DNA from 4 places in the Streptomyces vastus genome. Region 1 is predicted to be linked to each of the others. Evidence: riboswitches for the same ligand, from Rfam matches in the RefSeq annotation. Region 1 holds a riboswitch; each other region holds the start of a gene.

Evidence for each region. Region 1 has a riboswitch for cobalamin ahead of ABD357_RS24645 (cobalamin biosynthesis protein). Riboswitches for the same ligand answer to the same signal wherever they lie in the genome.
Region 2: another riboswitch for cobalamin. It lies ahead of metE (5-methyltetrahydropteroyltriglutamate--homocysteine S-methyltransferase); the one in region 1 lies ahead of ABD357_RS24645 (cobalamin biosynthesis protein).
Region 3: another riboswitch for cobalamin. It lies ahead of ABD357_RS15175 (CbtB domain-containing protein); the one in region 1 lies ahead of ABD357_RS24645 (cobalamin biosynthesis protein).
Region 4: another riboswitch for cobalamin. It lies ahead of ABD357_RS11750 (ribonucleoside-diphosphate reductase subunit alpha); the one in region 1 lies ahead of ABD357_RS24645 (cobalamin biosynthesis protein).

Annotation. Positions count from the first base shown of each region.
Region 1 covers NZ_BAAASJ010000059.1:58,593-65,555, forward strand. The annotation lists gene ABD357_RS24635 (inorganic phosphate transporter) at 1-1,077, shown strand, start outside; gene ABD357_RS24640 (hypothetical protein) at 1,090-1,311, shown strand; cobalamin riboswitch at 1,405-1,548, shown strand; gene ABD357_RS24645 (cobalamin biosynthesis protein) at 1,674-2,645, shown strand; gene ABD357_RS24650 (cobyric acid synthase) at 2,642-4,240, shown strand; gene cobN (cobaltochelatase subunit CobN) at 4,237-6,963, shown strand, end outside.
Region 2 covers NZ_BAAASJ010000125.1:347,134-354,096, forward strand. The annotation lists gene ABD357_RS43935 (pirin family protein) at 132-1,097, opposite strand; gene ABD357_RS43940 (MFS transporter) at 1,167-2,390, opposite strand; gene ABD357_RS43945 (ArsR/SmtB family transcription factor) at 2,387-2,953, opposite strand; cobalamin riboswitch at 3,076-3,306, shown strand; gene metE (5-methyltetrahydropteroyltriglutamate--homocysteine S-methyltransferase) at 3,449-5,758, shown strand; gene ABD357_RS43955 (PepSY-associated TM helix domain-containing protein) at 5,874-6,963, opposite strand, start outside.
Region 3 covers NZ_BAAASJ010000031.1:168,801-175,763, reverse strand. The annotation lists gene ABD357_RS15190 (glycoside hydrolase family 43 protein) at 1-1,434, shown strand, start outside; gene ABD357_RS15185 (acyl-CoA dehydrogenase family protein) at 1,975-3,153, opposite strand; gene ABD357_RS15180 (CbtA family protein) at 3,329-4,093, opposite strand; gene ABD357_RS15175 (CbtB domain-containing protein) at 4,119-4,352, opposite strand; cobalamin riboswitch at 4,390-4,552, opposite strand; gene ABD357_RS15170 (histidine phosphatase family protein) at 4,663-5,232, shown strand; gene ABD357_RS15165 (four-helix bundle copper-binding protein) at 5,293-5,664, opposite strand; gene dhaK (dihydroxyacetone kinase subunit DhaK) at 5,837-6,829, shown strand; gene dhaL (dihydroxyacetone kinase subunit DhaL) at 6,910-6,963, shown strand, end outside.
Region 4 covers NZ_BAAASJ010000026.1:21,410-28,372, reverse strand. The annotation lists gene mctP (monocarboxylate uptake permease MctP) at 1-1,548, shown strand, start outside; gene ABD357_RS11760 (nucleoside hydrolase) at 1,817-2,806, shown strand; gene ABD357_RS11755 (GNAT family N-acetyltransferase) at 2,880-3,386, shown strand; cobalamin riboswitch at 3,476-3,616, shown strand; gene ABD357_RS11750 (ribonucleoside-diphosphate reductase subunit alpha) at 3,761-6,169, shown strand; gene ABD357_RS11745 (ribonucleotide-diphosphate reductase subunit beta) at 6,232-6,963, shown strand, end outside.

The DNA.
Region 1 (6,963 bases):
ATGTCCGCCGTACTCAATCTCGTCGGCGCCTTCCTCTCGATCGAGGTCGCCAACACCATCTCCAAGGGCCTGGTCGACGAGTCCGGCATCCAACCCGAGGTGATCTTCGCCGCGCTCGTCGGCGCCATCCTCTGGAACCTGCTGACCTGGCTCGTAGGCCTGCCGTCCAGCTCCTCGCACGCCCTCATGGGCGGCCTGATCGGCGCCACCATCGCCTCGGCCGGCGTCGGCGCGGTGCACGGCGGCGTCCTCGTCACCAAGGTGCTGATCCCGGCGATCGCTGCCCCGCTGGTCGCGGGCCTCGCCGCGATGCTCGCCTCCCGGCTGACGTACCGGCTCGGCAGGAACGCGAACGGCGAAGCCGCCAAGAAGGGCTACCGCACAGGTCAGATCGCCTCCGCGGGGCTCGTCTCGCTGGCCCACGGCACGAACGACGCGCAGAAGACCATGGGCATCATCACCCTCGCCCTGGTCACCGGCGGCGCCATCGCCCCCGACTCCGACCCGCCGGTCTGGGTCATCCTCTCCGCCGGTCTCGCGATCGCACTCGGCACCTACCTCGGCGGCTGGCGCATCATCCGGACGATGGGCAAGGGCCTCACCGACCTCCAGCCGCAGCAGGGCTTCGCCGCCCAGACCAGCGCGGCCACGGTCATCCTGGCCTCCTCGCACCTCGGCTTCTCCCTGTCCACCACGCACTCGGTCTCCGGCTCGGTGATGGGCGCGGGCCTCGGCCGCAAGGGCGGTGTGGTCCGCTGGTCCACCGCCACCCGGATGTTCGTCGCCTGGGGCCTGACACTGCCGGCCGCGGCCCTGGCCGCCGCGATCGCGGAGTACGTGACCTCCTTCGGCACCTGGGGCACCGCGTTCGTCGCCGTCTTCCTGATCGCGTCCAGCGCCGCGATCTGGGTCGTCTCCCGCCGCGAGGTGGTCGACCACACGAACGTCAACGAGGGCGACGGCGCAGAGGAGACCCCCGACGTGGTGACCACGGCCATCGCCGCCGTCACCCCGCCCCCGACGGGCACCGTCGAAGAGCCGGACGCCGAGCCCGCCACCCGCACCGCCACGGTCTGAGGAATCCACACCATGCACATCGACTGGGCAGCCCTCGGCTCCGTCTTCGGAGTCAGCCTCATCGTCACCGTCGCCCTCGTGGGCCTGTTCACCCTCGGCATCGCCGGCCTCTCCCGGCGTGAGTCGGCGTCCGCCCACGGCAACTCCGCGCTCCTCGCGACCACCGGCGCGTACGCCTGCTTCACGGCGTGCACGGCGGCGGTCGCGTACGGCATCTACCTGATCGTGGCCTGACGTCCCCGCACCCCACCCTTCGACGTCCAGCACCCCACCCGCCCGTGTGGGCCTTAGCACACTCTCCCTTCGCAGGTCAGCGGCAAGTTGACGGCGGTTCGCGGGCGTGGTGGACTGCCCGAGCCAAGTACGGCGGCAGAAGAGGAAGCCGGTGTGAGTCCGGCGCGGTCCCGCCACTGTCACCGGGGAAGCAGTTTCCCGGGAGCCAGGAACTCTCGCCGTCGGTCTCGTCGAACCAGGGCGCGGACACCCTGAGTGAGGACATATCGCCATGTGCGGCTGCCTGTTGCGGATCAGTTTGCCGAGTACGAGGGTTTCAAGGACCCAAAGGGTTCTGCCTGACGTAGCGACAGGCTGACCCCATGCGTGCCGATCGCGTTTTCGCGTACGGCGCCGCCGCCGGCCTCCTCGGTGACCTGCTCCTCGGCGATCCGCGCCGTGGGCATCCGGTCGCCGCGTTCGGGCGGGCCGCGGGCGCCGTGGAGCGGGTGTTGTGGCAGGACCACCGTGGGTGGGGCGCGCTGCACACCGCCGTATGCGCAGGCGGTGCCGTATCCCTCGCGGCCCTCGCCGCCACGTCCGTACGTACCTCCCGTACCGCCTCCGTCGCACTGACCGCCACCGCCACCTGGGCCGTGGTCGGCGGGACTTCGCTCGGCCGCGAGGCACGGGCCGTCGGCGAGGCACTCGCGGCCGGGGACCTCGAAGCGGCCCGGGAGCGGCTGCCGCACCTGTGCGGAAGGGACCCGCAGGCGCTGGACGCCGACGGGATCGCCCGGGCCGTCGTCGAGTCCGTCGCCGAGAACACCTCCGACGCCGTGGTCGGCGCACTGGTGTGGGGCGCCGTGGCAGGTGTGCCGGGGCTCGTCGGTTTCCGGGCCGTCAACACGCTGGACGCCATGGTCGGGCACAAATCGCCCAAGTACCGGCGGTACGGCTGGGCTTCGGCGCGGCTCGACGACGTGGCGGGATGGCCGGGCTCCCGGCTGACCGCCGTGCTCGCGACCGTCGCGGGCAGCGATCTCCGCGGTGCCGTACGCGCCTGGCGGTCCGACGCCGCCAAGCATCCGAGCCCCAACGCCGGGCCCGTCGAGGCCTCGTTCGCGGGGGCGTTGGGCGTGCGCCTTGGCGGAAGGCTCTCGTACGGCGGGCGAGTTGAGCACCGGCCGGTACTCAACGGCGACGGACGGGCCGTCCAGGTCGACGACATCGAGCGGGCCGTACGCCTCTCGCAGCGGGTGGGCGGACTGGCCCTCGGTCTGTGCGTGGCCGGAAGGCTCCTCACGACACGGCTTCTCAACGGGCGGCTGAGCGCAAAGGGGCGTACGTCATGAGCGGCGGCGGGCTGCTTGTCGCAGGGACCACCTCCGACGCCGGCAAGAGCGTCGTCACCGCGGGGATCTGCCGGTGGCTGGTGCGCCAGGGTGTCAAGGTCGCGCCCTTCAAGGCGCAGAACATGTCCCTCAATTCGTTCGTCACGCGCGAGGGCGCCGAGATCGGGCGCGCGCAGGCCATGCAGGCACAGGCCGCACGCGTCGAGCCGACGGCGCTCATGAACCCCGTACTGCTGAAGCCGGGCAGCGACCGCAGCAGCCAGGTCGTGCTGATGGGCAAACCGGTGGGCGAGTTGAGCGCGCGCGGGTTCTTCGGGGGGTCTGGGCCCGCGGCGGAGCCGCTGTCAGGCGCTGTGTCCCCCGGGAAAATGCTGCACGGGGGCAGGCAGGAGCAGCTCCTCGGGACCGTGCTGGAGTGCCTGGCCGAGTTGCGGGGCACGTATGACGCGGTGATCTGTGAGGGGGCGGGCAGTCCCGCCGAGATCAATCTGCGGCGGACGGACATCGTGAACATGGGGATCGCCAGGAACGCCCGGCTTCCCGTGCTGGTGGTGGGTGACATCGACCGTGGCGGGGTCTTCGCGTCGTTCTTCGGGACGATCGCTCTGCTGTCCCGCGAGGACCAGGCGCTCGTCGCCGGGTTTCTGGTCAACAAGTTCCGCGGCGATGTGTCGCTGCTGGAGCCGGGCCTGGACATGCTCCACGACCTCACCGGCCGCTCCACATACGGCGTACTCCCCTTCCAGCACGGCCTCGGCATCGACGAGGAGGACGGGATGGCGGTGTCGCTGCGGGGCGCGGTGCGCGAGTCCGTGGTCGCTCCGCCCGTCGGGGAGGAGGTCCTGCGGGTCGCCGTCTGCGCGATCCCCCTGATGTCCAACTTCACCGACGTGGACGCGCTCGCCGCCGAACCGGGCGTCGTGGTGAGGTTCGTGGACCGGGCGGAGGAGCTGGCCGACGCGGACCTGGTCGTCGTGCCCGGCACCCGGGGGACGGTCAGGGCCCTGGAGTGGCTGCGGGAGCGCGGACTCGCGGATGCGCTGATGCGCAGAGCCGCTGAAGGGCGGCCCGTCCTCGGGATCTGCGGCGGTTTCCAGGCGCTCGGCGAGCACATCGAGGACGAGGTCGAGTCGCGCGCGGGCCATGTCGACGGACTCGGACTCCTTCCCGTACGCGTGCGGTTCGCGCGGGAGAAGACCCTCACACGGCCCGTCGGCGAGGCCCTCGGCGAGTACGTCGAGGGGTACGAGATCCATCACGGCGTAGCCGAAGTCACCGGCGGAACCGCGTTCATCTCTGATGACAATGGACACAGCTTGGACGGCTGCCGGGTCGGCGAGGTCTGGGGGACGCACTGGCACGGCTCGCTCGAGTCGGACGGTTTCCGGCGGGCCTTCCTGCGCGAGGTGGCGGCCGCCGCGGGCCGCCGTTTCGTACCGGCCGCCGACACGTCGTTCGCCGCGCTGCGCGAGGAACAGCTGGACCGGCTCGGCGATCTGATCGAGAACCACGCGGACACGGACGCGCTGTGGCGGCTCATCGAGTCGGGCGCGCCCTCAGGACTGCCCTTCATTCCACCGGGAGCGCCCGCATGAGCACAGTGCTGTTGTTGTCGACCGCCGATACGGACCTGCTGGCGGCCCGGGCCGCTTCCGGCGCCTCGTACCGGATCGGCAATCCGACCCGGGTGGATGTGGCGGAGGAACTGCCCGCGCTGATCGAGGGCGCGGACATCGCCGTCGTACGCCTGCTGGGTGGCAAACGCGCCTGGGAGGACGGGCTCGCGGCGTTGAAGGCGTCCGGGATCCCGACGGTACTGCTCGGCGGAGAGGCCGTTCCCGACGCGGAGTTGATGGCGGAGTCGTCGGCGCCGGCCGGTGTCGTGGCGGAGGCGCTGCGGTACCTCGTCGAGGGCGGCCCCGGGAACCTCGCCGAGCTGGCCCGCTTCCTCTCCGACACCGTGCTGCTCACCGGCGAAGGCTTCGAAGAACCGCAGAAGATGGCCGAGTACGGCGTCCACGGTGAGCGTCCGTACGTCGACGGCCGCCCGACCGTCGGCGTGCTCTTCTACCGGGCCCACGAGCTGTCCGGCAACACCGCTTTCGTGGACACCCTGTGCGACGCGATCGAGGCGCGCGGCGCCAACGCCCTTCCCGTGTACTGCGGTTCGCTGCGCGGAGCCGACGCCGGCCTGTACGAGATCCTCGGGCGGGCCGACGCGCTGGTCGCCACCGTGCTCGCGGCCGGCGGCACGCACGCCTCGCAGGCCTCGGCCGGCGGTGACGAGGAGGCCTGGGACATCGGAGCGCTGGCCGACCTCAACATCCCTGTACTGCAAGGGCTTTGCCTCACGTCGTCGAAGCAGACATGGGATGACTCCGATGCCGCCCTCTCCCCCATGGACGCGGCGATGCAGGTCGCGATCCCGGAGTTCGACGGACGGATCGTCACGGTCCCGTTCTCCTTCAAGGAGCAAGGCCCTGACGACGTTCCGGTGTACGTCGCCGATCCGGAGCGGGCCGGGCGGGTGGCCGGAATCGCCGTACGGCACGCGCAGTTGAAGCACAAGCCGAACGACGAGAAGAGGCTCGCGCTCGTCTTCACCGCCTACCCGACGAAGCACTCGCGGGTCGGGAACGCGGTAGGGCTGGACACCCCCGCATCGGCGGTGCGGGTGCTGGATGCCTTGCGGGACGCCGGATACGGGGTGAGCGGATACCCGGACAACGGCGACGAGTTGATCCACCGGCTCATCGAGGCCGGCGGTCACGACGTCGAGTGGCTGACGGAGGATCAACTGGCCGCCGCACCCGCGCGCGTACCGCTCGCCGACTACCAGGCCTGGTTCGACAAGCTCGACCCCGGACTGCGGGACGGGATGCTGGAGGCGTGGGGGGAGCCGCCGGGTTCGTTGTACGTCGACGGGGACGACATCGTGCTGGCCTCCCTCCAGTTCGGGAACGTCGTGGTCATGATCCAGCCGCCCCGTGGCTTCGGCGAGAACCCGATCGCGATCTACCACGACCCGGACATGCCGCCGTCGCACCACTACATGGCGGCGTACAGGTGGCTGGAACTCTCGTTCGGCGCCGACGCGATCGTGCACATGGGCAAACACGGCACGATGGAGTGGTTGCCGGGCAAGGGCCTTGGGCTGAGCGGGGGTTGTGCGCCGGACGCGGTGCTCGGCGACCTGCCGCTGATCTATCCCTTCATCGTCAACGACCCCGGCGAGGGCACCCAGGCCAAGCGCCGCGGTCACGCCACGGTCGTCGACCACCTGGTGCCGCCGATGGCGCGCGCGGACACGTACGGGGATCTCGCGAAACTGGAGCAACTGCTCGACGAGTACGCCCTGGTGTCCGACCTGGATCCGACGAAGGCGCCGGCGGTGCGCGCCCAGATCTGGACGCTGGTCAAGGCCGCCGAACTGCACCACGACCTGCATGTGGACGATCAGCCGGACGACGACGCATTCGACGAGTTCGTCATGCACATCGACGGCTATCTGTGCGAGATCAAGGACGTGCAGATCCGGGACGGGCTGCACATCCTGGGCGGCGGCCCGGTGGGCGAGCCACGCGTCAATCTCGTACTCGCCGTGCTGCGGGCCTCACAGGTGTGGGGCGGCGCGGCGAACGCACTGCCCGGCCTGCGCGCCTCGTTCGCGTCTCATTTCGGCCTGGTCGAGAAGGAGCTGCTCGCCGAGCCGGGCACGCCGCTGAAGGTGCCGGCCGAGCTGACCGACCTCGTCGAAGGACCGTCACGCACGGCTGCGGACGCGATCGACCTCCTGGAGATCCTGTGCCGCCGGGTCGCGGAGGGCATGGAGGAGCGCGGGTGGGACGTCACGGCCGTCCCTGGTCTCGTACGCGAGGTCGTAGGCGCCGAACTCCCGGACGCCGTGGCGGTGTTGGAGTTCGCGTGCCGTGAGGTCGTGCCGCGTCTCGCCCGTACGACCGACGAGATCGACCACATCCTCCGGGCCCTGGACGGCGGTTACGTCCCGGCGGGCCCGTCGGGTTCGCCCACCCGCGGGCTCGTGAACGTCCTGCCGACCGGCCGCAACTTCTACTCGGTCGACCCCAAGGCGATCCCGTCTCGGCTGAGTTGGGAGGTCGGACAGTCGCTCGCGGACTCGCTCGTGCAGCGGTATCTGGCCGACACCGGTGAGTACCCGAAGTCGGTCGGCCTGACGGTCTGGGGTACGTCCGCGATGCGCACCCAGGGCGATGACATCGCAGAGATCCTGGCGCTGCTCGGCTGCCGGCCGGTGTGGGACGACGCGTCGCGGCGGGTGACGGGCTTCGAGGTGGTT
Region 2 (6,963 bases), on a different contig from region 1:
TCACCGCGCGCAAGTCGCGAAGCCCCCCGGGACCAACCGTGCCCAGACGTGTCCGTCCCCCTCGGCCAGGTCTACCGAGGGGGACGGAGAAGGCATCTGCCGGTGATACACCCAGGACACATCATCCCAGGTCAGCGCACCCGACCTCGTGGTTTCAGCGGCACCGGCGGCAGTTCCGGAGCACGCAGGGGCGCCCCGTCGTAGCCCTTGACCTCACCGAAGCGGGAGCCCTCCATCCAGTCCTTCCGAGCCGCCTCGATCTCGTCCTGCGTCCGCCCGATGAAGTTCCACCACATGATCAGCTCCTCCTCGAAGGGCTCGCCGCCGAGGAGCATCAGGCCCGCGTCCGACTCGGCGCGCAGGGGCAGTTCGGAGCGGCCGCAGCCGAGGTAGAGCATGGAGCCGGGCAGCAGCGGTACGCCGTCCACGTGGGCCTCGCCGGACATGGACAGGACGGCGTACTCGAAGTCCGGTTCCAGCGGGAGGCGTACGTCGGTGCCGTGGTCGAGCGCGAGGTCGGCGCCGACGATCGGGGTGTACGTCGTGCCGGGTGAGGCGGCGCCGTCGACCGCGCCGAGGATCATCGTGGCTCTGAGGCCTGGGGCGGTGACGACGGGCAGTTCGGCGTGGTGCTCGAAGAGCGGGTCGGTGTGGCGGTGGGTGTCGGGCAGAGCCACCCACAGTTGCGCGCCGTGCAGGAAGCGGGCGTGCGAGCGCGGGCTCTCCTCGGAGTGACTGATGGCCCGCCCGGACGTCATCAGGCCGAGTTCGCGCGGGCGGATCGTCTGAAGACTGCCGGTGGAGTCGCGGTGCAGCACCTCGCCCTCGTGCAGCCAGCTGACGGTCTGCAGGCCCGTGTGCGGATGCGGCGGCACCTGCATACCGGGCTCGTCGGCGATGTCGTCGGGGCCGTAGTGATCGACAAAGCACCAGGCGCCGACCATCCGTCGCCCCAGGTTGGGCAGCAGCCGCCGAACTTCACTGGACTCGCCGAGCTTGACCTTGCGCGGGCTGAGGAGCTCACGCACCGGCTCGGCCACCACGAAACCCCGGCCACCGCAGAGAGCGGGAACTGCCTCGCGATCAAGATTGCTCATGGCCCTCAACCTAGCCCTGTGGGCGACTTTCCGTCATGCCATCGGCCCGCCCGTCAAGGGGCACACGGCTCAAAGGCGTGCGCCGCGCAGGGATGCCGTGAGTGCGGCCGCCGCCGCGAGTGCGCAGATCGCTCCGCACGCCGCGAAGCAGGTCGCGGCGCCCCAGGCCGCGGCGACGAGGCCAGTGAGCGGGTAGAGAAGAGGGCTGAGCCCCAGCGTGCACAGCGTCGTCACCGAGGTGAGGCGCCCTAGGTACCGGGGCTCGGCCTCCTTTTGCAGCAGGGCATTGCCGAGCACCATCGCGACACCACTGAGGGCACCGAGCAGCCCACCCAGCGCGATGGCGCTTCCGGGTGAGCCGATCCGGCCCAACGCCGTGACCACTACGGCGGTCGCGAGCAACGATCCCGCCAGTACGGCCCCAGCTCCGGCCACGTGGCGCGCGACCACCATCGTCAGCGCACTCACGGCTCCGCCGACACTGAATGCGGACAGAATCCAGCCGAGCGCGGCAGTGCCCCAGCCCCGTTCGTCAGCAAGCAGCACGAGCCCGGCGAAGAGCGGCCCGCTGAAGCACATCTCGCCGAGCCCGATGACCCAGACGAGACGACGCAGCCGCCGATGCCCACGCAGGTGCCGAAGGCCGTCCCGCAGCTCGCCCAACAGGCGTCCGCGCGGCGCGCATTCGCCGGTCCCCGCCCGCCCCGCTGCCTCCACCGGCCCGACCCGCACCGCCCGCAGCAACCCCACCGACACCCCGAACAGCACCCCCACCAAAGCGAACGCGCCTGCTGCCCCCTGAGCCGCCAGCAGGAAGGACGCGATCAGCGGCCCGATCGCGTTGCTGAAGCGCACCGCCAGCACTCGCATCCCCTGCACTCGGGCCAGCTGGTCTTGTTCCGTGAGCCTTGGTGGGAGGGCACCCACCGCCGGCAGGAAGACCGCGTCGACGACGCCGAAGAGCAGAGCCACGACGTACAGCGGCCACAGTCGAGGGCCGTCGATCCCGGTCAGCGCGGCGGCGCCCAGTACCGCCGCGCACCGTACGACGTCGCTGGCAAGGAGAACGCGGCGTGGGCCGAAGCGGTCGGCGAGTACGCCGCCGCCGAGCATGAGGACGGCGCGGGGTATTGCTCCGACGGCGAGAACGGCGCCGACCTGTGCGGGACCGGCGGCGCGGATGGCGGTCCAGGAAAGGATCAGGAAGTACGCGACGTCACCGGTGACCGACGTGGTGTAGGCGCCCAGCCAGCGCAGGACGTTCGGGTCGCGGAAGGCGGGCCGCGCAGTCATGCCTCGTCGGCGAGCAGCGGGAACAACTGCAGCTGTACGGCTACTCGTTCGGCCCCGTCTGCGGGCTCGCGCTCCCGGTAGCTCTCGACCACCCGCAACAACTCACCCTTCATCGCGTCAAGTTCACCGGGTGTCATACGCAGCATGTAGCTCATGAAGCCGCTGACGCCGAACCATTCGTCGGGCATGACCGGCACAACCTCGGCGGCCACCCTGCGCAAGGTCTCCCCGTCAGTCAGGGCCAAGGCCTGCGCGTACGCACGGCTGTCTGCGGAGTCCGGTGCCGTGGCCGGATCGTGCACGGAGATCCGGTGCAAGGCCCGCCACCACCGGTCCCGCTTCGTTCCCCGCTCCGTGTCCTCCTCGATCAGCCCGCCCGCCGCGAGCCGCCGCAGGTGGTAGCTGGCCGCGCCGGAGTCCAGCTCGAAGTGCGCGGCCAACTGACGCACGGTGGCGGGTCCTTGCTGTCGCAGCCGGTTCAGCAACGCGAGCCGCGTGGGGTGCGCGAGCACGCGCAGCGCGGCCGTGTCGAGGGTGATGTCGGTCGTGCCGTCGTCCGCCATGACGCGCAGCGTAGAACGCGAACAACCCTTCCGGAAGATTTGTTCGCGAACATTTCTTCGCGAGCGTCTCTTCATCAACGCTGCATCAACAACTGACTCGCGTTCCACTCGCGTTGTGTGCGTACGATGTCCGAGCAGCTGGTTCGCCCCGTCCGCCAGGCGGGAGGCGTCGTAAGAGGGAACCCGGTGGGAATCCGGGACTGCCCCGCAGCGGTGAGTGGGAACGAACGTCGTCATACGCACTGGATCCGCCCGACGGATCCGGGAAGCGACGGCCAGTAGGTGTCGTGTCCTCGTACGGAGGGCACGGCGAGCTCGCGAGTCCGAAGACCTGCCAACTGCCCGTGCGCCACCGGTGCGTACGGCGATCTCGGCGGCCTCGTGGGAGGGCCGGCGGAGCAGGCGGGCAGCGTGTGACCAGGCTTCGCCGATCTGCCGTTCCTTCGCGTCGGACGTCCCGGGATCCTCACCGCGACTCGCGAAGGGCAGAGTAACGTGACCGGCCCCTCCCCCACCCCACAGGTCCGTGCCACCGTGCACGGCTGGCCCCGGCAGGGCCCGTCCCGTGAGCTGAAGAAAGCCATCGAGGGCTACTGGGCCGGCCGAGTCACCGACGACCAGCTGCGCACGACCGCGGCCGACTTGCGCCGCGACGCCTGGCGATGGCTCGCCGACGCCGGAATCTCCGAAGTGCCCACCGGGGACTTCTCGTTGTACGACCACGTGCTCGATGCCGTCGTCATGACGGGTGCCGTCCCCGCCCGCCATCGCCTCGCCTTCGACGCGGACCCGCTCGACGGCTACTTCGCCATGGCACGCGGTGCCGACACTGTGGCGCCGCTGGAGATGACCAAGTGGTTCGACACCAACTACCACTACCTCGTACCGGAGTTGGGCCCCGACACGGTCTTCACGGCCGACGCGCGCGTGCCGGTCGGCCAACTGCGCGAGGCTGTTGCACTCGGCCACACCGCGCGGCCCGTACTTGTCGGCCCGATCACCTTCCTGCTCCTGTCGAAGCCCGCGCCCGGCGCCCCGGCCGACTTCCAGCCGCTCACACTCCTGGACCGGTTGCTTCCCGTGTACGCCGAGCTGCTCGCCGATCTCCGTGCGGCGGGCGCGAGTTGGATACAGCTGGACGAGCCCGCGCTGGTGCAGGACCTGTCCCCCGCCGTCCTGAACGCCACGGCCCGCGCGTACCGCGATCTCACCTCGCTCACCGACCGGCCGCAGCTGCTCGTCGCCTCGTATTTCGACCGGCTGGGCGAGGCGCTGCCCGTGCTCGCCCGGTCCGCCGTCGAGGGGCTGGCGATGGACTCCACCGGGCCGGCCGCCGCGAACCTGGACGCGCTCGCGTCGGTGGGCGGGCTGCCCGGCAAGCGGCTCGTCGCGGGCGTGGTCGACGGCCGCAACGTATGGATCAATGACCTGGAGCGGTCACTGGCCACCCTGGCCACGCTCCTCGGGCTCGCCGAGCGGGTGGATGTGGCGCCTTCCTGCTCACTGCTGCACGTACCGCTCGACGTCGCGGTCGAGCGTGACCTCGATCCGCAGGTGGCCCGCTGGCTGGCCTTCGCGCGGCAGAAGACGGCAGAGGTGGTGACACTGGCGCGCGGTCTCACCGAGGGATCCATCGCTCCTCAACTCGCCGCCAACCGCGCCGCGTTGGCCTCCCGTGCCGCCTCCTCGCTCACCCGCGATCCCGCCGTACGGGCCCGCTGCGCGGCGGTCACACCCGAGGACGCCCGGCGGTCCAAGCCGTTCGCCGAACGGTCGGCCGCCCAGCAGGCCCGGCTCCAACTGCCCCCGCTGCCCACCACGTCCATCGGCTCATTCCCGCAGACCCGCGAACTGCGCCTGGCTCGGGCCGACTTGAGGGCCGGACGGATCAACGAGGCGGCGTACGAGGAGCGTATCCGCGCCGAGATCCACGACACGATCGCCTTCCAGGAGAAGGCCGGGCTCGACGTCCTCGTACACGGCGAACCCGAACGCAACGACATGGTGCAGTACTTCGCCGAACAGCTCACCGGATACCTCGCCACGCGGCACGGCTGGGTCCAGTCGTACGGCACCCGTTACGTGCGGCCGCCGATCCTGGCCGGTGACGTCTCGCGTCCCGCGCCGATGACGGTGGCGTGGACCGCGTACGCGCAGTCGCTGACCGAGCGCCCCGTCAAAGGCATGCTCACCGGGCCGGTCACGCTGCTGGCCTGGTCCTTCGTACGCGACGACCAGCCGCTCGCCCACACCGCGCGCCAGGTGGCGCTGGCGCTGCGCGACGAGGTGGCCGACCTGGAGGCCGCCGGAACCGCCGTCGTACAGGTCGACGAACCCGCGCTGCGCGAGGCGCTCCCGCTGCGCCAGGCCACCCGGCCCGCGTATCTGGCCTGGGCCACCGAGGCGTTCCGGCTGGCCACCTCAGCCGTACGCGCGGACACCCAGGTCCATACGCACATGTGTTACGCGGAGTTCGGTGAAATCCTGGGCGCCGTCGAGGATTTGGACGCCGATGTGATCAGCCTGGAGGCGGCCCGCTCGAGGATGCAGATCGCGGACGAACTCGCCGCGGCCGGCTATGCGCAGGCGGTCGGACCTGGCGTGTACGACATCCACGCGCCCCGTGTCCCGGAAGAGCGGGAACTGACCGATCTGATCGACCGGGCGCTGCTCGCCGTACCGGCAGAGCGACTGTGGATCAATCCCGACTGCGGCCTGAAGACCCGGAGTTGGGCCGAGGCCGGGCCGACGTTGGAACGGATGACGGCGGCGGCACGGCGCGTACGCGACGGACTTCCGCGCTGAGAACAGCGGGCCGGGTCCCGGCTGACGGGACCCGGCCCGAGCACCCGAGCAAACAGGCAGCGCGACTTGTCTTCCTCATGCCCTTCTTCGGCGACGGCCGGATTCTTCGCCACAACTACCGCGCGTACGTCCGCTTTCCCCGCCGATAGGCGATCTCGCCCAGGACCACGTCCACGGCGATGAAGGCCGCCAGGGGGATGCCGAGGAGGGGGACGAAGTAGCCAACCACGGCGACGGTCGCCATCAGGGGGACGAGGACGTACGGCGGGACCTGTTGCCAGGCGCCGCGTGGGATCGGGCGGCCGAAGGCGGAGGTGCGGCCGCGTTGCCACCACATGCGGTAGCCCCACAGGATCAGCAGGATCAGGCAGAGCGCGAGGCCCATCAGTGCGATCTGGTTGACGATGCCGAACAGGACGCCGGTGTGCGCGTCGATGCCCCAGCGGCTCAGCTTCGCAAGCACCGGGTAGTCGGCGAACCGCACCACATCCATGACCTGGCCGTTCGTCGGGTTCACGGCGACCGCGTCCTGCTTGGTGGGCCAGCTGCGCTGGACCTGCTGTACCACGTACGCAGACGAGGGGTCGGCCGGCGGCACGATCTCCACCGGGTCGCCCAGGCCCTCGGCGCGGCCGGCGGCCAGGACCTTGTCGAGGCCGACGCCGTGGTCGGCTCCCGACTCGGCGGAGGCGGACCCGTGCTCGGCGTGCTCGCCGCCCGACGACGCCGACACCGCCGGGGTGGCCTGGTTGAGGGATGTGCGCAAGGCGTCGATGTGGGATCCGGCGTACGCGGACCAGGTCAGGCCCGTGGCCGACAGGAAGAAGAATCCGGCCGCCGCCCAGACGCCGACCGTGCCGTGCAGACCCAGTGTGCGGCGGCGACCGCTGGTGCCGCGCACCTTCCGCTGCTTACGGCGGCGACTGAACCACAGCACCAGACCGCCGCCCGCGATCACCCACAGCCAGCTGGCCGCCAGTTCGCTGTAGAGCCGGCCGGTCTCGCCGAGGTGCAGATCGCGGTGGAACTCGTCGATCCAGGTGCGCAGCGGCAGCGCCCCGGTGGAGCCGTACTGCTCGAGCGCGCCGCGCACCTCCCCGGTGTACGGGTCGACGAACACGGCGAGCTTGTGCTCCGGGTCGACGCCCAGGACACCGGACAGCAGCACCCTGGTGCTCGCATCCGCCTCCGGTGAGGGGCGTACG
Region 3 (6,963 bases), on a different contig from region 1:
TTGTCAGGGATGTATCCCGATCCATCGGTGTGCCGAGTAGGCGAGGACTACTTCCTGGCGAATTCGTCGTTCGAGTACAGCCCCTGCGTCCCGATCTGGCATTCCCGGGACCTGGTGTCCTGGCGTCAGATCGGCAACGCCCTGACGAGGGACGACCAGTTCCCCGCAGGCCGGTCGCCGTCGAGTCGCGGCATCTACGCTCCGACGCTGCGCCATCACGGGGGACGGTTCTGGCTGATCACCACGAACATCGACGATGCTCGCGGTGGTCATCAGGTTTACCACGCGACCGACCCCACCGGGCCGTGGTCGGCGCCGGTGTGCCTGACCGAACTCGACGGCATCGACCCGGACCTGGTCTGGGACGACGAGGGAACGTGCCTGATCACCTACTGCTCGTGGTCCGAGACCGAGATCGGCATCAGGCAGGTCGCGGTCGATCTGGAGCAGGGCGTGGTCCTCGAGCAGCCGCGATGGATCTGGCACGGCACCGGCCTGGCCCATTCCGAGGGGCCGCACCTTTACCGGCGCGGCGACTGGTGGTACCTGGTAATCGCCGAAGGCGGCACCGACCGGGGCCACGTGGTGTCGGTCGCACGCTCACGCAGTCCCCGCGGGCCGTTCGAGGCAGCACCGCACAATCCGGTCTTCAGCCACCGCAGCACGGCTCATCCCATCCAGAACGTCGGTCATGCCGATCTGGTGGAGCGCCCCGACGGGACGTGGGCAGCGGTGTATCTCGGTACACGGCCGCGCGGCCGCAGTCCGCGCTTCCACGTCAACGGGCGTGAGACGTTCCTCGCCGACGTCTCCTGGGTGGAGGACTGGCCGCACTTCAAGCCGGCGAGCGCAGGCGTCCCCACCGGGCAGCGGGACTTCGAGGACGACTTCTCCGCGCCCGGACCGCATCTCAGGTGGGTCTCGCCAGGGGAGCGTCCCGACCGGTTCGTCCGCAGCGTGCCGGAAGGGGTGGTCGTGCGTCACGCACCGAGCGAGACCGGCGAGCCTTCGGGCCTGTTCACGCGGGTCGGCGGAGACCACTGGGAGGCCGACTTCCTCGTCGATCCAGGGGAGGGTGTGTTCACCGTCGCGCTACGGCTCGATGGTGCTCATTGGTACGGGCTGCGCGTCGCCGACGGCCAAGTCACGGCCGTCGCACGGATCGGACAGATCCAGACGACTCTCGGCTCCGGCCCGCTGCCCGACTCCCCTGTCAGCCTCCGCATCCGATCCACGCCGCCGACCTGGAACGGACCGGACGACATCGAACTGGGCATCGGTGACGGAACCGGCACCGATGTCCTCGCCCGCCTGGACGGACGCTATCTCTCCACCGAAGTGGCGGGCGGGTTCACCGGGCGCTTGGTCGGCCTGTGGACCGAGTCTCGGGAGGTCCTTGTCCGCCGGGTCCGGTTCGCCGAACAACTCGTGTGACACCGTCCCGTGACGGACTCACTCCTATCCCCCAGGCTCTGCCTCACGAGGCGCTTTCCGGCTTGGCATCCGGAACCGACATGGCCCAGGTACCCATGGCGTCGAGGACGTCGCGCAGCCCCCCGCGGGCATGGCGTTCAGCCGACGGCGGGTGCCTCCTCGCACGGCTTCCACCAGAACGACTTCTGGGGAGCTGACCGTCCCGGTCCAGTGTGCACGGCTGTTCAATAGACGTCGCGGCGGGCGTTGCGGGGCTCCTTCTGTGCGTCGACGGACCGACGCCGTGGCGAAGATCGGCACGTCGAACGCCCCGGCCCGAGAGGTGCCGCACCTCACCTCTCACCACTCCGTGGGCTTGATCCATCCCAGGGTCCACATGTGGTCGAAGCTGCCTCGCCCCGAGACGTTCGGCGGCCTGGTCGGGAACGCGGCCCGAGCCAGGTGCATCGAAGTGATGCGCCGTCACCTCTGAGAAATGAGGGTGATCTTGATGCCAACTATCCCTCTTTCGTGCCAACTATAAATCTTCGTCACAAACAGCTAACGCCGTACCCGCGGCATCCCCAGGCCGATCCACGAGATGATTTCGCGCTGGATCTCGTTGTTCCCGCCGCCGAAGGTGAAGATCACGGCCGAGCGGTAGCCGCGCTCCAGCTCCCCGTGGAGCACCGCGCCCGCCGAGCCCTCCTTCAGGGCTCCGGCCGCGGCGACGATCTCCATGAGCCAGGCGTACGCGTCCCGGCGCGCCTCGGAGCCGTACACCTTCACGGCGGAGGCGTCCTGCGGGGTGAGGGTGCCCTCCTGGACGGCGTTCACCATCTGCCAGTTGAGGAGTTTCATCGCGTCCAGCTTGGTGTGGGTCTGGGCGAGGCGGCGGCGCACCCAGGGCAGGTCGACGACGCGGCGGCCGTCGGCGAGTTTGGTCTCCATGGCCCAGCGCTGCACGTCGTGCAGGGCGCGGATGGCCATGGTGCCGTGGGCGGCGAGGGTGACGCGTTCGTGGTTGAGCTGGTTGGTGATCAGCCGCCAGCCCTTGTTCTCCTCGCCGACGCGGCGCGAGACGGGGACGCGGATGTTCTCGTAGTAGCTCGCGGTGGTGTCGTGCGAGGCGAGGGTGTTGATGAGGGTGCAGGAGTAGCCGGGGTCGGAGGTCGGGACGAGGAGCATGGTGATGCCCTTGTGCGGGGGTGCGTCGGGGTCGGTACGGACGGCCAGCCACACCCAGTCCGCCGTGTCACCGTTCGTCGTCCAGATCTTCTGGCCGTTGACGACGTAATCGTCACCTTCCCGTACAGCCCTGGTCTTGAGCGCGGCCAGGTCCGTGCCCGCGTCGGGCTCGCTGTAGCCGATCGCGAAGTCGATCTCGCCGGAGAGGATCTTCGGCAGGAAGTACGCCTTCTGCTCCTCGGTGCCGAACTGCATGATCGTCGGTCCGACCGTGTTCAGCGCCATCAGCGGCAGGGGTACGCCCGCCTGGGCCGCCTCGTCGAAGAAGATGAACTGTTCCATCGGGCTCAGCCCGCGCCCGCCGTACTCCTTCGGCCAGCCCACCCCGAGCCAGCCGTCGGAGCCGAGCCGGCGGATGGTCTCGCGGTAGAACCGCTTCTGCGCGGCCGGGTCGGCGTACCGGGCGTGCACGTCCTCCGGTACCAACTCGGTGAAGTAGGCGCGCAGTTCGGTGCGCAACTCCTGCTGCTCCGGCGTGTATTCGAGATGCACGGCGCCTCCTGGCTCCCACGGGGCTCCCACTGGCCTGCTGCTCCGGCCGCCCGATCCTGACGGCGCACACCGTAGAACGTGTTCCAGAAATTGGGAACACGCAGGAGTGGGTGACAGTGGATGGCACAAGGAAAGGCCCCCGGTTGTCCGGGGGCCCATCTCTTGACTCAACTGCTCACTGCGGTACGGGAGTTGCCTGTGTGGCGCTCCCCCGCCGGGCGGCAGCCGTACGCGGAGCCAGTATGCGCTCCGCGAGGTACCCGAATAGCAGGCCGTACGCCGTCCACAGCGTCACCTGGATCGCGAGGGCGGCCAGCCGGTACTGCCACAGCAGGGTGCCGGGGAAGCCCTCGGGGACGTTGTTGAAGGACGGCAGGAGCGCGTAAGCCAGACCGACGACGAGGACGAAGAAGGCTCCCGCGGAGAGGGTGGCGTTCCAGTTGCCCAGGCGTGGCGCGAGGCGCTTGCCGAGGATTACCGTGCCGACGGCCAGCAGCACGCTGAGCACGACCATCAGGAAGTACAGCGTGGTCCGCTGGTTGAGGGTGTCGGGGTTGCCGACGGCCGGCGGGTTGGCGGGGTACTTCAGGAACGGCACGACGTAGACGGCGAGCAGGCCCGCGGTCGACAGCAGCAGCGCGCTCGCACGCGGCCCGAAGCGGCCGATCCTGCCGAGTGCGAAGCAGTACGCGAGGGCGGCGATGCCGCCGAACGCGACGCCGTAGACGAGGACGCCGGTGCTCAGGCCTGCGGTGGACTGCATGGTGCGGCTGACGAGTTCCTCGCCGCCGTGCTCGTGGGCGTGTGCCTCCTCGAAGGCGATGGCCTCGTCGACGCGTGGTTCGCCGAGGAAGTAGGCGACGACCAGGGCGAGCAGGCCCGCGGCGAGTCCCGCGAGCATGCCACGCACCAGGAGGTTTCTGACGGTTGCTGAGTCCATGTGCTCGTACGCTTCCTCGTCGCCGTCAGTGGCAGGGGAAGCCGAGCAGATGGCGGGCGTCGTGCACCCACTCGTGCACGCCTTCACCGGAGAGCAGGGAGGTGGCTCCCTGCTCGGCGCCGACGAAGTAGAGCAGGACCAGCATCAGGATGCCGAAGAAGACCGCCCAGGGGGCGATCGCGCCGATCGGCAGCTTGGCCGGCACGGCGGCCGGTGCGGCGGGGTTGGTTGCGCTCGGCTGAGCGATGGACTGCGCCATGTGGCAGGACCTCCTGGGGAACTCGCGTCCCGTCTTGGTGGTGCACAGGACGACGGCCACGGGTCTGACTTACCCGGCCTGAACCGCCCCTGGCGGGTGGCGGTCAGTACGGGCTTACAGTGGCGCGACCGTGCCGGATTCTCACCGGCTTCCGTCGAACCGTCGTCAATATCGACGAGACCGTATCGCGAAGCGGGGAGGCGGCCAAGGGCGCACGCGGTGCCGGAGCGTGCGCCGTTGCCCTGGTCACGCGCCAATTCCCGGTGCGGGCAAGGGCTTTGAGCGGGCGTTTGAGTACGAGAGTGGGCCGATGACCAGCCGAGTGATGTTGATCTCACCAGCGATCAGTGCTGCCTTGCGGGAGGCGCGTTTCGACGACGGATGCTCCCTCGATGCCGCCGGGCTGCGGCTCGCGGAGGCGGCCGAGGGTTCGTTGCCCGCTGTGGACCGGGCCCTGGTCTCCCCCGGCGTGCGCTGTCGCGAGACGGCCGCCGCGCTCGGTCTCGACGCCGCGGACGAGCCCGGGTTGGCGGGACTGGACGTCGGCCGCTGGCGCGGCGCGAGCCTGGCCGAGGTGAGCGCCGGGGAACCGGAGGCGGTCGCACGCTGGCTGGCGGATCCGTCGTACGCACCGCACGGCGGTGAATCCGTACGCGGGTTGTGCGACCGGGTCGCCAAGTGGCTCGATGTGGCTGGGCAGTTCGAGGGCCGGACCCTCGCCGTCGTCGAGCCGGAGATCGTACGGGCCGCGGTGGTACGGGCGCTCGGCGCCCCGGAGGCGGCGTTCTGGCGGATCGACGTACCGCCGCTCACCGCGACGGAGCTCAGCGGGCGGGCCGGACGCTGGAACGTACGGGTGGGCCGGACGCTCGGCGGCTGACAGTCGGAGGGGCAGGCGGCGGCCCGTCACCGCGGGCCGGCCGTCACTCCAGCAAACTCGTCACCTCAGCAGGGCGAGGAAGTCCGTGCAGGCGCGCGCACAGTCCCGGCAAGCCAGCGCGCCCTCCTCGGCGTCGGGGTTCCGGTCGAAGACATGCGCGGTCTCCAGGCAGACGGCGCGGCACCACTCGACCTGGGCGCGCGTTGCGGCCTCGTCCTGCCAGGTCTGTTCGGCGAGCACGCGGCAGGTCGCGTCGCAGACCTCCGCGCACATGATGCTCTTGCGCCGCAGCTGCTGCTGGTCTTCGGGACCGTCGAGATCGGCCAGACTCGCGCGCAGCGCACACACCCGCGCGCAGTCGGTACACGCCTGCGCACAGGCGAACCGGTCCTCGAGGAATCGGACGAGTTCCTGCTGATCTGTCGCTGCCACGCTGTCCGGGTAGCCGTACGCCGCCTCGCCAAACCCGATGGCGTCACCAAGCGGGCACGAGATCTGCCGTTCCCACCCGTGCCCAACCGCACTCGGCGATCGATACTTGACCCGCAGGCCTTGAGAGATCCAGGACGCGGCCACGGCTGCTCACCTCACCCGGAGGTACGGAATGAAGATGCTCATCAACGTCGCGGAGACGGTTGTCGCGGACGCGCTGCGGGGCATGGCCGCCGCGCATCCCGAGCTGACCGTGGATGTCGAGAACCGGGTGATCGTACGGCGGGACGCTCCGGTCGCCGGGCAGGTGGGCCTCGTCTCCGGTGGAGGTTCGGGGCACGAGCCGCTGCACGGCGGGTTCGTGGGTCCGGGGATGCTGTCGGCGGCCTGTCCGGGCGAGGTGTTCACCAGCCCGGTGCCGGACCAGATGGTGCGCGCGGCCGCCGCCGTGGACAGCGGCGCCGGAGTGCTGTTCATCGTGAAGAACTACACCGGGGACGTACTGAACTTCGACATGGCGGCGGAGCTCGCCGAGGACGAGGGCATCCAGGTGGCGAAGGTGCTCGTCAACGACGACGTGGCGGTGACCGACAGCCTCTACACGGCGGGGCGGCGCGGCACCGGCGCGACGCTGTTCGTGGAGAAGATCGCGGGCGCCGCGGCGCAGGAGGGCCAGTCGCTGGAGCGGGTCGAGGCGGTTGCCCGTCAGGTCAACGAGAGTTCCCGCAGCTTCGGTGTCGCCCTGAGCGCCTGCACCACTCCGGCAAAGGGCAGCCCCACCTTCGATCTCCCGTCCGGTGAGCTGGAGTTGGGCGTCGGCATCCATGGCGAGCCCGGCCGTGAGCGGCGCGCGATGATGACGTCGCGGGAGATCGCCGACTTCTCGGTGAACGCGATCCTGGAGGACCTGAGCCCCAGGAATCCGGTGCTGGTCCTGGTCAACGGCATGGGTGCGACGCCGCTTCTGGAGCTGTACGGCTTCAACGCGGAGGTGCAGCGCGTGCTGACCGAGCGTGGCGTCGCCGTGGCGCGCACACTCGTCGGCAACTACGTCACCTCGCTCGACATGGCAGGAGCCTCGGTGACGCTGTGTCAGGTCGACGAGGAGCTGCTGCGGCTGTGGGACGCTCCGGTGCGTACGGCGGGCCTGCGCTGGGGCATCTGACCTGAGACCGGTCAACTCCCTTGCCAGGCAAGCACCCAGACCAGCACTACGACTACGCAAGCACCATGCGAGGAGATCCTGTGCTCGACGCCGACTTCTTCCGCCGTTGGATGACGGCAACCGCCGCGTCCGTC
Region 4 (6,963 bases), on a different contig from region 1:
TGGCGCAGGGCCGAGAACGAGCACAGCCTCGACGAATGGGGCCTGGGCGGGCGGTCGTTCGGTACCTGGGTCACCTGGTTCCTGCTCGGCGGCGACCTCTACACCGCCTATACGTTCGTGGCGGTCCCGGCGGCGATCTACGCGGCGGGCGCGGCCGGCTTCTTCGCCGTGCCGTACACCATCCTCATCTACCCACTGATCTTCACCTTCCTGCCGCGGCTCTGGTCGGTGTCGCACAAGCACGGCTACGTGACGACCTCGGACTTCGTACGCGGGCGGTTCGGCTCGAAGAGCCTGTCGCTGGCGGTGGCCGTGACCGGCATCCTCGCCACGATGCCGTACATCGCGCTCCAACTCGTCGGCATCCAGGCGGTGCTGGACGTGATGGGCGTCGGCGGCGGCGAGAACACGAACTGGTTCATCAAGGACCTGCCGCTGCTCATCGCCTTCGGCGTACTGGCGGCGTACACGTATTCGTCGGGTCTCCGCGCCCCGGCCCTCATCGCGTTCGTGAAGGACACCCTGATCTACATCGTGATCGCGGTGGCCATCATCTACATCCCGATCAAGCTGGGCGGTTTCGACGACATCTTCGCCGCGGCGGGCGACGCGTTCAGCCAGACCAACGAGGCGACGGGGGCGCCGCGCGGTGTGCTGGTCCCGGCCGAGGCGGGCCAATGGACGTACGCCACGCTGGCGTTGGGCTCCGCGCTCGCGCTGTTCATGTACCCGCACTCGATCACGGCGACGCTCTCCTCGCGCAGCCGTGAGGTGATCCGCCGCAACACCACGATCCTGCCGCTGTACTCCCTGATGCTGGGTCTGCTCGCGCTGCTCGGCTTCATGGCGATCGCGGCCGGAATCAAGGTGGAGAACGGGCAGTTGGCGATCCCTCAGCTCTTCGAGACGATGTTCCCCGACTGGTTCGCGGGCGTGGCGTTCGCGGCGATCGGCATCGGCGCTCTCGTACCGGCGGCGATCATGTCCATCGCGGCGGCGAACCTCTTCACCCGCAACATCTACAAGGACTTCATCAAGCCCGATGCGACTCCGGCCCAGGAGACGAAGGTCTCCAAGCTGGTCTCGCTGCTGGTGAAGGTGGGCGCGCTGGCCTTCGTCCTGACCATGGACAAGACGGTCGCGATCAACTTCCAGCTCCTGGGCGGCATCTGGATCCTCCAGACCTTCCCGGCCCTGGTCGGAGGCCTGTTCACCCGCTGGTTCCACCGCTGGGCGCTGCTCGCCGGCTGGGCGGTCGGCATGGTCTACGGCACGGTCGCCGCATACGGGGTCGCCTCCCCGACCCAGAAGCACTTCGGTGGCTCCAACGCGGAGATTCCTGGGCTCGGAGAGATGGGCTACATCGGCCTGACGGCGTTCGTACTGAACGTGGTGGTGACGGTGATCCTGACCTTCGTGCTGAGGGCGACGAAGGCGCCCGACGGCATCGACGAGACGGCTCCCGGTGACTACACGGCGGATGCGGGTGACGCGGGAGTGCAGGTGGAGTTGCCGCCGGCTACGGCTACGGCTGGGGCGGGGCACTAGGGGGCCGGGGCGGGGGGAGTGTTTCGCCCCCGCCGCCCCTACCCGTCCCATCCCGGGGCCGGCCCCGCACCCCGCTGGGGGCTGCGCCCCCAGACCCCCATCGGCCTGAACGGCCTCGTCCTCAAACGCCGGACGGGCTGAAAATCAGCCCGTCCGGCGTTTGAGGACCGGGGGTCCGGGGGCGGAGCCCCTGGGGGACGGGAACGGGTAGGGGCGGCGGGGGCGGAGCCCCCTGGCGGCACGACCGCCCGCGGCTACGCTGGTCAGCGTGACCCTTCGTTCACCGATCGTCCTCGACAGCGACCCCGGCATAGACGACGCCCTGGCCCTGCAGTACCTCCTCGGTACGGGGCTGTGGGACCTGAAGGCCTACACCTCCGTGGGAGGCAACCTCCCCGCCGAGCAGACCTACCTCAACGCCCGCGCCCTGACCCGGGCAATGCGCATCGACGCCGACGTACCCGTGCACCGCGGCACGGGCCGCCCCCTGACCCGCCTCCCGTACACGTCCGCGTCCGCCTTCCACGGCAAGGCGGGCCTCGGCAACGAGACGCTGCCCGACTCCACGGCCGCCCACCTGCCGGAGTCCTCGGCGCAGGCCCTCCTCCGGCTCTCCCGGGATTACGAGGGCGAGCTCACCGTGTGCGCCACGGGCCCGCTCACGAACGTGGCGATCGCACTCCTGGAGGACCCGGCGTTCGCCCACCGCGTCAAGAAGCTCGTGTTCATGGGCGGCGCCGCGCAGGTGCCCGGGAACGTCACCCCGGTCGCCGAGTTCAACATCTGGGCCGACCCGGACGCCGCCGAGGTGGTCATGTCCTCCGGCATCCCGTTCACGATGGTCGACCTGGACGCCTCGCTCCGCTGGCTCTTCCGGCCCGCCGACCTCGCCGCCGTGGAAGCGGCGGGCGCGGGCACGGCGCTGGCGGCCCGCCTGCTGCGGGTCTACATGGACGCCTACCGCCGCCACGGCGGGGGCGACGCCTGCCCGCTGCACGATCCGCTCGCGGTGGGCGTGTGCGCGGACGAGTCGTTCATCACCGTCGCGGAGGGCGCGGTCATCGTCGAGTCCGCGAGCGAACTGACCCGCGGCAAGACCGTGTTCATCCCCTCAGCCGCACAGCAGGTCTACTACGCAGACTCCCCCGTCCTCACCTCCCGCAGGGCCGTCACGGGCCGCGTCGCCCTCGGCCCGGGACCCCGTGACTTCGTGAAGGACTTCGTGGCTACGCTGCCGCAATGGCCAGGGGTGGGCTGAGGCCCCCGTGCTGAGATCCAGTACGGGGAAAACCGCAGGGCCGTTGTCGTACACCTGATGCACACTGCACCGCATGGACATCGCGATCAGGCGGGCAGCCCCGGAGGAGTACGAGACCCTCGGTGAGATCACCGCACAGGCCTATCTCGGGGACGGCCTGCTCGACTTCGGAGAAAGCGACGAGTACCTGGGCGAGCTGCGAGACGTCGGCAAGCGGGCCGCCGCGGCCGTGGTGCTGGTCGCCGTCGAGCACGACCGCGTGCTGGGCGGCGTGACGTTCGTACCCTCCGGCGGACCGATGGCCGACATCGCGGAACCCGGTGAGGCCGAGATACGGATGCTCGCCGTCGCCCCGGAGGCCCGCGGCCGGGGTGTCGGAGAGGCGCTCGTACGCGCCTGCACAGATCGCGCACGGGCCACCGAAGGCTGCGTACGCATCGTCCTGTCGACGCAGCGCACCATGCACTCAGCCCATCGCATCTACGAACGTCTCGGCTTCACCCGCACTCCGGAACGCGACTGGAACCCGATCCCGCACCTCGACGACATCAGACTGCTGACCTACGAGTTGGAGCTGTAGAGGCCGTCACTGTTCACGCGGCTCTTCAGCCTGAGCCCACCACGCAACACAACATGTGGGGTGCGCTTCCCAAGCCCAACACAAGATGTATGCTCATGCTCGCTGTCGCCGCAGGGGAATCCGGTGCGAATCCGGAACTGTCCCGCAACGGTGTACTTGTGCATGTCCGTCCTCGGGACGGGGCGTGCGCGAGCGTCAGTCCGAGGACCTGCCGACAGCGCGCCCAGGCCGATCCGGCCCGGGCGACCATGACGTCCGGGCCTCGCGGAGTGGGCCGGTGGACGCGGCGTCCCGCTGCCGCAGAGCGCGTACGCCCGTGTACCCCGAACCACCCTCTCCCCGCAGGCCCCTTACCGAGCGAGGGAGAGCCCCACGTGACCATCGCGCCGGCCGATCCGGTCTCAGCGAAAGCGACACAGGACCAGCAGGACAGGGCCGAGGCCGAGACCGACACACCAGGGACCGCGTTGCTGCGGACCCTGACCGACCTCACCGCCGATCTCCCCGACACCGACCCCGGCCGGGTCGCTGCCGCTGCGCTGCGCGGCCGGTCCGCCCATGCGGACGGGGCGGAGCTGCGCGAGCTGGCCACCGAGGCGGCCGCGGGCCTGATCTCCGAGGACCCCGCCTATTCGAAGCTGGCCGCCCGGCTGCTGAACATCAGCATCGCGGCCGAGGCCGCCTCGCAGGACGTGCGGTCATTCTCCGAGTCGGTCGCGGCAGGGCACCGCGAGGGCCTGATCGCCGACCGCACAGCCGAGTTCGCACGGATCCATGCGGCTCGCCTCGACAGCCTCATCGACCCCGAAGGCAACGACCGCTTCGGGTACTTCGGGCTGCGTACGCTCCACAGCCGGTACCTGTTGCGACACCCGATCACCCGGTACGTCATCGAAACGCCCCAGCACTTTTTGCTGCGCGTGGCGAGCGGACTGGCCGATGACGACACCACCCGTTCCGTGGACGAAGTCGCCGCGCTCTACCGGCTGATGAGCCGCCTCGACTACCTGCCCTCCTCCCCCACCCTGTTCAACTCCGGTACGCGGCACCCCCAGATGTCGTCCTGCTACCTCCTCGACTCCCCGAAGGACGAGCTGGACTCCATCTACGAGCGCTACCACCAGGTCGCCCGGCTCTCGAAGCACGCGGGCGGCATCGGCGTCGCGTACTCCCGGATCCGTTCCCGCGGTGCGCTGATCCGCGGTACGAACGGGCACTCCAACGGCATCGTGCCGTTCCTGAAGACCCTCGACGCCTCGGTCGCCGCCGTGAACCAGGGTGGCCGGCGCAAGGGTGCCGCGGCCGTCTACCTGGAGACCTGGCACTCCGACATCGAGGAGTTCCTGGAGCTGCGCGACAACACCGGCGAGGACGCCCGCCGCACCCACAACCTCAACCTCGCGCACTGGATCCCGGACGAGTTCATGCGCCGGGTCGACGAGGACGGCGCGTGGTCCCTCTTCTCTCCCTCCGACGTGCCCGAGCTGGTCGACCTGTGGGGTGAGGAGTTCGACGCGGCCTACCGCAAGGCGGAGGCGGACGGTCTCGCCAAGAAGACCGTCCCGGCCCGTGATCTGTACGGCCGCATGATGCGCACCCTCGCCCAGACCGGCAACGGCTGGATGACCTTCAAGGACACCGCCAACCGCACCGCCAACCAGACCGCGCTGCCGGGCCACACGGTCCACTCCTCCAACCTCTGCACGGAGATCCTGGAGGTGACGGACGACGGGGAGACCGCGGTCTGCAACCTGGGGTCCGTCAATTTGGGTTCCTTTGTCGACACATCGACCGGTGATATCGACTGGGAACGGCTCGACGCCACCGTCCGTACCGCCGTCGCCTTCCTCGACCGCGTCGTCGACATCAACTTCTACCCGACCGAACAGGCGGGCCGGTCGAACGCGAAGTGGCGGCCGGTGGGCCTCGGCGCGATGGGGCTCCAGGACGTCTTCTTCAAGCTGCGCCTGCCCTTCGACTCACCGGAAGCAAAGCAGCTCTCCACGAAGATCGCCGAGCGCATCATGCTCGCCGCGTACGAGGCCTCCGCCGACCTCGCCGAACGCAGCGGCCCGCTTCCGGCCTGGGAGAAGACCCGTACGGCCCGGGGCGTTCTGCACCCCGACCACTACGACGTCGAACTCACCTGGCCCGAGCGCTGGTCGGCCCTCCGGCAGCGCATCGCCGCCACCGGCCTGCGCAACTCCCTCCTCCTCGCCATCGCGCCCACCGCCACGATCGCCTCCATCGCCGGCGTCTACGAGTGCATCGAGCCGCAGGTTTCCAACCTCTTCAAGCGCGAGACCCTGTCGGGCGAGTTCCTCCAGGTCAACTCGTACCTGGTCAACGAGCTGAAGGAGCTGGGCGTCTGGGACGCACGCACCCGCGAGGCGCTGCGCGACGCGAACGGCTCGGTGCAGGACTTCGCCTGGATCCCCGAGGACGTACGACGGCTCTACCGCACGGCGTGGGAGATCCCGCAGCGCGGCCTGATCGACATGGCCGCCGCCCGCACCCCGTTCCTGGACCAGTCCCAGTCCGTGAACCTCTTCATGGAGACACCGACCATCGGCAAGCTCTCCTCGATGTACGCGTACGCCTGGAAGTCGGGCCTGAAGACGACGTACTACCTGCGCTCCCGCCCGGCGACCCGCATCGCCCGCGCGGCCGGTTCCTCCGCGGCCGCGGCTGCCCCCATCCCCGTACAGCAGGCCCCCGGCCCCGACGCCGACACCGTTGCCTGCTCCCTGGAAAACCCCGAGTCCTGCGAGGCCTGCCAGTGACGACCAGCACCGACAGAACCCAGAATCTCCTCGACCCGGGCTTCGAGCTGACCCTGCGCCCCATGCGCTATCCCGACTTCTACGAGCGCTACCGGGACGCGATCAAGAACACCTGGACCGTGGAGGAGGTCGACCTCCACTCGGACGTGACAGACCTCGCGAAATTGTCCCCCGGCGAGCAGCACCTCATCGGCCGCCTGGTCGCGTTCTTCGCGACCGGCGACTCGATCGTCGCGAACAACCTGGTGCTCACGCTCTACAAGCACATCAACTCCCCCGAGGCGCGGCTCTATTTGAGCCGTCAGCTCTTCGAGGAGGCCGTGCACGTCCAGTTCTACTTGACGCTGCTCGACACCTATCTCCCCGACCCGGAGGACCGCGCCGCCGCGTTCGACGCGGTCGAGAACATCCCGTCCATCCGCGAGAAGGCCGCGTTCTGCTTCAAGTGGATGGACTCGGTTGAGCAGATCGACCGGCTGGAGTCCCAGGCCGACCGCCGCCGTTTCCTGCTCAATCTCATCTGCTTCGCCGCATGCATCGAAGGGCTCTTCTTCTACGGTGCCTTCGCATACGTCTACTGGTTCCGCAACCGCGGCCTGCTGCACGGCCTGGCCACCGGCACCAACTGGGTGTTCCGAGACGAAACGATGCACATGAGCTTCGCCTTCGACGTGGTCGACACCGTCCGCAAGGAGGAACCGGAGCTCTTCGACGACGCGCTTCGGCAGCAGGTCACCGACATGCTCCGGGAGGCCGTCGAGGCCGAGCTGCTGTTCGCGCGCGACCTGTGCGGT